One region of the Pseudarthrobacter sp. LMD1-1-1.1 genome, then DNA from elsewhere that is predicted to be linked to it. Evidence: predicted binding sites of a transcription regulator. Region 1 holds the regulator's gene; the other holds the start of a gene.
What was found. The regulator Rex, encoded in region 1, represses fermentation and respiration genes when NADH is low (regulators of the CRP and FNR family bind a similar motif). The targets are predictions, from matches to a motif close to CTTGTGAANNNNTTCACAAG.

Region 1 (3,408 bases):
CCTCCCGCGCCCCAAGACCCCCACTCCGGCAATGGCCAGCCAGGGAACGGCCAGTCCGGTAGCCAGCAGCCCGGACCACAGCAGCCCCGCTACGGCCAGAACGCGCCGCAGTATGGCCAGAACGCTCCCCAGTACGGGCAGAACCAGCCCCAGTACGGTTCCCAACCGCCCGCAGCGCCGCAGTACGGGCAAAACGCGCCGCAGTACGGTTCCCCGTACGGGCAGAACGCTCCGCAGGCCCCGGGCTACGGCCAGAATGCACCCCAGTACGGGCAGTCGCCGTATGGCCAGTCCCCTTACGGCCAGTACCCCTCGGAGCAGCCGCAGCCGGCCGGCAGCAACGGCGTCCCCCAGCTGGTGAACATCGCGTTCTGGCTGCTGATCGCGGCCACCGCGATCTATGTCATCTCCATCCTCGTCAACCTCACCCAGCTGGATGCCCCGCAGTTCCGGCAGGAATTTGAACAGCAGGTCCGGGCCAGCGGGGCGGACATCACCTACGACGACATCAAGCCCTTCATCGCCGGCTCCCTGGTGGTCTTTGGCATCATCGGCGCCGCCCTCTACCTGCTGGTGGCCTTCTTCATCCGCAAGGGCAAGAACTGGGCCCGCATCCTGGGAACCGTCTTTGCTGCACTGTCGGTCTTCGGCCTGTTCGGAATCCCCTCCTTTGCAACGATCGGGACCGTCCTGGGGATCGCCGCCATCGTCCTGCTCTACCTCCCTGCCGCTGCCCCCTACTTCCGGAAGCAGCAGCCCTTCGCCAACCCGTATTCCGGTGGCTTCGGCAACCCTTACGGGCGCTGACCACCAACCACAGAACGCAGCGGCGGCCCGGGATGTCCAGCATCCCGGGCCGCCGCCTTTAAACCGTGCCCCTAGGCTGTCTGCCCCGGCGCCTGCGCCCGCTGGGCGTGGTAGGCCAGGATCTGCAGCTCCGTGGCCATGTCCACCTTGCGGAGGTTGACCCCTTCCGGAACCTGGAGCATTACCGGTGCGAAGCTGAGCACGCTGTGCACGCCCGCCGCCACCACCCGGTCGCAGATGCCCTGCGCCACCGCCGCAGGAAGCGCCAGCACCACCATGTTGGCCCCGGTGCGGTGGAGGACGGTCTCAAGGTCCGCGACGTCGCTGACCCGCAGCCATCCCACCTCGTTGCCCACCACCATCTGGTCCGCGTCGAAGATGGCCACCACATCGAAGCCACGCGATTCAAAGCCGCCGTAGCGTGCCAGCGCCTTGCCCAGGTTTCCGGCTCCGACGATGGCCACTTTCCAGTCATGCGTGAGCCCCAGGGCCGCGGCAATGTGGCGGCTGAGGTACTGGACCTCGTACCCCACTCCCCTGGTGCCGTAGGACCCCACGTGGGACAGGTCCTTGCGCAGCGTTGAGGAACTGACGCCGGAGGCTTCCGCCAAAGAGTCAGAGGAGACGCGCTCAACACCCTCGGCCAGCAGCGTGTTCAGGGCCCGGAGGTACAGGGTCAACCGGGCCACGGCAGCAGGGGGAATTTGCTTTGCCGGTGCACCCGCGGCATCCGGGACGCCCGGGACAGGCTGGGACGTTGAATCCAAGGACGTCACTCGCATCCCCCTAATTGGCCATGGCGCGCTGCAGGACGCGTTCCAGCCGGGCTTCGTCGATCTTCCAGAAGTCGCGCTGCACCCCGTCAACCAGGACCACGGGGATCTCTTCGGCGTAACGCTCCCGCAGTTCGGGCTGGTTGTCCACCAGCTCTTCGCTCCAGGTAAGGCCCAACGAGGCAGTGACCCGGCCGACGGCGTCGCGCGCCTCCTCGCAAAGGTGGCAGTCAGCTTTGGTGACCAGGACGACGCGGGGGGTAGCCATGGCTTAACGGTATCGCCGTTCGCGCCGTGCGGGTGACGCCGACGGCGGCCAGCGGGTGGATTGACTAGACTCAAGTCCATGCCCGAGGAGAAATACGTCGCCGTCGTCACGCGGCCGGTTGCTGCGCCGCAGCCCGGTGAAGCGGCGTTTTTCGATGTGGACAATACTTTGATGCGCGGCGCCAGCCTCTTCCACGTGGCGCGGAAGATGCACCAGCGCGGCGCGTTCACCCTGGCCCAGGCGGCCGGATTCGCGTGGAAGCAGTTCAAGTTCGTGGCGCGCGGTGAGAATATCGACGACGTCCATGCGGTCCGTGATTCGGCCCTGACGCTGGCCGCCGGCATCACCGTTGACGACATCAAGGCCCTCGGCGAAGAAGTCTACGACGAGATGATCGCATCGCGGATCTGGCCCGGCGCCAAGGCGTTGGCGGAACAGCACCTGCGGGTGGGCCGCCGCGTCTGGCTGGTGACGGCCACCCCCATCGAAGTGGCAACAGTCATCTCCACCCGGCTGGGGCTGACCGGAGCGCTCGGGACAGTAGGTGAGGTGTCGGACGGCATGTACACCGGGCGCCTGGTGGGGGACATCCTGCACGGCTCGGCCAAAGCCGTAGCGGTCCAGGGAATTGCGGACCAGGAGGGCCTGGACCTCAAACGCTGCTGGGCGTACAGCGATTCCTACAACGACGTGCCGCTGCTGTCACTGGTGGGACACCCCGTGGCCATCAACCCGGACGCCAAGCTTCGCCGGCACGCCCGGGACCGGAACTGGCCCGTTTATGACTTCCGCGCGGGCCGCCGCGCTGCCACGCTGGGCCTCAAGGCAGCAACCTTCGGCGGCGCTGTCTACGGCCTCTGGAAGGGCTTCGCCCGCATCCGCGGTCCCCGGGCATAAACCACCCTGCCGCAGCCAAAAGCCTGCAGTCTAAACCCTGAAGACAAAAAAATGCCCGCCGCCTTTGGAAGGCGACGGGCATTTCCACGCTGTTCGAAGTATCTCTACTTCTTGTTGCGGCGCTGGTGACGGGTCTTGCGAAGCAACTTGCGGTGCTTCTTCTTGGCCATACGCTTGCGACGCTTCTTGATAACTGAACCCACGAAAGTTCCTTACAAACTAGATGCAGTACCTGCCTGATGGGGAATGTCCGCGGACAAAGCTACGAACTGAACAACTGACAGATTCTTACAATGACGTAAAACGTTCCTTAACAGGGTACCGCTTATCGGGGGCGGCTCGGGACAGGCCGCCTCAGGCGGTCTCGGTGTGGCCGTCCACAACAGCACCTTTGAGGTACTGTTCGACGGCGTTTTCGGGGACACGGTAGGAGCGGCCGAAGCGCACCGCGGGCATTTCGCCTGAGTGAACCAGGCGGTAAACAGTCATTTTGGAGACGCGCATGACCTCGGCCACTTCAGCCACGGTCAGGAACTTCGCGTTGGAGAAGTTCTGTTCTGCCGACATTTCCCTATTTTCCTTTGCTGACGGATGGACAACAGTGACCCCAGGTACGTGCCAATGCGGTGTTCCGATGCTGAGCCATCCACCAACCACCTAAAC
Region 2 (3,408 bases), on a different contig from region 1:
GAAGATGGTGGAGTACTGCTCGCCGGCGACGATGGACTTCACGGAACCCTTTTCGGCGTCCTGGCCGGTTACCACGGGCAGGCTTCCCTTGGCGTAGCCGCCGGTGCTGGTGAGGGCCGAGATGATGCCGATGGACAGGCCGTCATACGGGGACAGGACGCCGTTCAGCTTGGTGCCGGAGCTGTACGCGGAGGTGATGATGTCCTCCATGCGCTTCTGGGCCACGGGTGCCTGCCAGCGGAGGATCGCTGCCTGCTCAAACTTGGTCTGTCCGCTGGGGACCTTCAGGGTGCCGGCATCCATGTACGGCTTGAGGGTGTCCATGGCGCCGGTCCAGAAGAAGTTGGCGTTGTTGTCGTCGGGGCTGCCCGCGAAAAGCTCGATGTTGAAGGGGCCCTTGCCGTCCACCTTCTTGCCGCTGGCATCGACCAGGCCCAGCCCGGTCAGCAACGAGGTGGCCTGCTGGACACCAACCGTGTAGTTGTCGAACGTGGTGTAGTAGTCGACGTTGGGCGTGCCGTTGATGAGGCGGTCGTACGCGATGACCTTGACGTTCTGCTCCTTGGCCTTGGCCAGGACGTCAGTCAGGGTGGTGCCGTCAATGGCGGCGATGATCAGGGCCTTGGCGCCCTTGGTCAGCATGTTCTCGATCTGCGACACCTGCGTGGGGATATCGTCATTGGCGAACTGCAGGTCCGTCTTGTAGCCGAGGTCCTTCAGGGACTTCTCCACGTTGGCGCCGTCAGCGATCCACCGTTCGGATGTCTGCGTGGGCATTGAAATGCCTACCAGTGAATCACTGGGCTTGGCGGCACCGCTGGATTCGCTGGCCCCGCCGCGGGAGCCGCAACCTGTGGCGCCCACCGTCAGGGCGAGGACAAGGGCCACCGCGCCCATCAGTTTTTTGATTCTCACCATTTTCTCCTTCCGCGGCAGCACTGCCGCGAAGTGTTGGTGGACCAGGCAGCACCAGTGCTCCCTGGTCCTGGCCACATTGTTGATGTGTCGGTTCAATATAGACCGGTTTGTGAACGCTAACAAGAGTGCCCGGCAGGAATTTCGGAAACTTTTCGGCTTCATTGACTTCTTCTTTGTTAGCGTTCACACTTGCTGCAGCACATAGCTACACCCTGACCCCTACAAACCCGGTAATGAGGCCTAAGCCTCCCGGACGGAGGCAACCCCATGCCAGATGCGCTGTTCACTCCCGGCTCCGAGTCCCGCCATGACCATTGCGTCATCGGGGTGGATTACGGAACCCTTTCAGGCCGTGCCGTGGTGGTGCGTGTCCGCGACGGCAAGGAACTGGGCAGCGCCGTCCATGAGTACCCCCACGCCGTGGTTACCGACGTCCTGCCCCGGGACACCGCGGGCGACGCCGGCGCCCGCCTTCCCGGGGAATGGGCACTTCAGGTGCCCAACGACTACCGGGACGTCCTGCGGACCGCCGTCCCCGCCGCGGTGGCGGACGCCGGGATCGACCCCGCCGCCGTCGTCGGCATTGCCACGGATTTCACTGCCTGCACCATGGTTCCGGTTAAGTCGGACGGCACGCCCCTCAACGAACTGCCCGGCTTCGCCAACCGCCCGCACGCCTATGTAAAGCTCTGGCGCCACCATGCTGCGCAGGGCCAGGCCGACCGGATCAACCGGCTTGCCGCTGAACGGGGGGAGGACTGGCTTCCCCGTTACGGGGGCCTGATCTCCTCCGAATGGGAATTCGCCAAGGGGCTGCAGCTGCTGGAGGAGGACCCGGAGGCCTACGCCGCGATGGACCACTGGGTGGAGGCTGCGGACTGGATCGTCTGGCAGCTCTGCGGCCGGTATGTCCGCAACGCCTGCACTGCCGGCTACAAGGGCATCTACCAGGATGGCCGGTATCCGTCGGAGGATTTCCTGGCCGCCCTGAACCCGGACTTCAAGGACTTTGTCAGCTCCAAGCTGGAGCACACCATCGGCCAGCTGGGGGACGCCGCCGGCACCCTGACGGCGGAGGCAGCCGCCTGGACCGGGCTGCCGGAGGGCATCGCGGTGGCCGTGGGAAACGTTGACGCCCATGTCACGGCCCCGGCCGCGAAGGCGGTGGACTCCGGCCAGCTGGTGGCGATCATGGGCACCTCCACCTGCCACGTCATGAACGGCAGCGAGCTGCGCGAGGTACCGGGAATGTGCGGTGCCGTGGATGGTGGCATCGTGCCGGGCCTGTGGGGCTACGAGGCCGGACAGTCAGGCGTGGGAGACATCTTCGGCTGGTTCACCAAGTACGGCGTCCCGCCCGAATACCACCAGGCTGCCGAGGGCGCCGGACTGGGGATCCACGAGTACCTCACCGAACTGGCATCCCGGCAGGCCATCGGAGAGCACGGCCTGATCGCGCTCGACTGGCATTCCGGCAACCGTTCGGTCCTGGTGGACCACGAGCTTTCGGGCATTGTGGTGGGCCAGACCCTGGCCACAAGGCCCGAGGACACCTACCGCGCGCTGCTGGAAGCCACCGCCTTTGGAACCCGCACCATCGTGGACGCCTTCCGCGACGCCGGGGTTCCGGTCAAGGAATTCATCGTGGCCGGCGGCCTGCTCAAGAACAAACTCCTGATGCAGATCTACGCAGACGCCACCGGCCTGCAGCTGTCCACCATCGGCTCGGATCAGGGTCCGGCCCTGGGATCGGCCATCCACGCTGCTGTCGCAGCGGGCGAATACGCGGACATCCGTGCGGCCGCCGCGGCCATGGGCGCCGAGCCCGGGGAGGTCTACACCCCAATTCCCGAAAACGCGGCCGCTTACGAAGAACTGTTCCAGGAATACAAGGCCCTCCACGACTACTTCGGCAGGGGCGGCAACGACGTCATGCACCGGCTCAAGGCCATCCAGCGCAAAGCCGCGCGCACCGGCCTCTCCGGCGCAGGCTCCGTTTCCGAATCACCCGTGGAGGTGTCCGCATGAGCGCCGCAGCAGGCGCCGGAACCGGCCTCCTGGAAACCATCGCCCGTGTCCGGGCGGAGGTGTGCGCCCTGCACGCCGAGCTGACCCGGTATGGCCTGGTGGTGTGGACCGCGGGCAACGTCTCCGCCCGCGTGCCCGGCACCGACCTCATGGTCATCAAGCCCTCCGGTGTCTCGTACCAGGACCTGGCCCCGGAGCAGATGATCGTGACCGACCTGTACGGCACCCCGGTCAGGGGCACCAACCTTGGTGGGGGCGGCACGGTGGACTGGGGCAACCCGCCGCTGTCGCCGTCGTCGGACACCGCCGCGCACGCCTATGTGTACCGGCACATGCCGGAGGTGGGCGGGGTGGTGCATACCCACTCCACCTACGCCACCGCCTGGGCCGCCCGGGGCGAAGCCATCCCGTGCGTGCTGACCATGATGGGGGACGAGTTCGGCGGCTCCATCCCGGTGGGCC

Region 2: a site for Rex is predicted at 1,025-1,044, ahead of araB (ribulokinase). Genes of this name have one in related genera too.

What each region holds. Positions count from the first base shown of each region.
Region 1 covers NZ_JBEGHP010000001.1:129,681-133,088, reverse strand. Annotated here, with positions in the region: gene MRBLMD1_RS00635 (hypothetical protein) at 1-807, shown strand, start outside; gene MRBLMD1_RS00630 (redox-sensing transcriptional repressor Rex) at 879-1,583, opposite strand; gene MRBLMD1_RS00625 (glutaredoxin family protein) at 1,594-1,848, opposite strand; gene MRBLMD1_RS00620 (HAD family hydrolase) at 1,927-2,745, shown strand; gene MRBLMD1_RS00615 (30S ribosomal protein bS22) at 2,850-2,948, opposite strand; gene MRBLMD1_RS00610 (helix-turn-helix domain-containing protein) at 3,100-3,312, opposite strand.
Region 2 covers NZ_JBEGHP010000027.1:18,875-22,282, forward strand. Annotated here, with positions in the region: gene chvE (multiple monosaccharide ABC transporter substrate-binding protein) at 1-918, opposite strand, end outside; gene araB (ribulokinase) at 1,186-2,946, shown strand; gene MRBLMD1_RS21150 (L-ribulose-5-phosphate 4-epimerase) at 2,943-3,408, shown strand, end outside.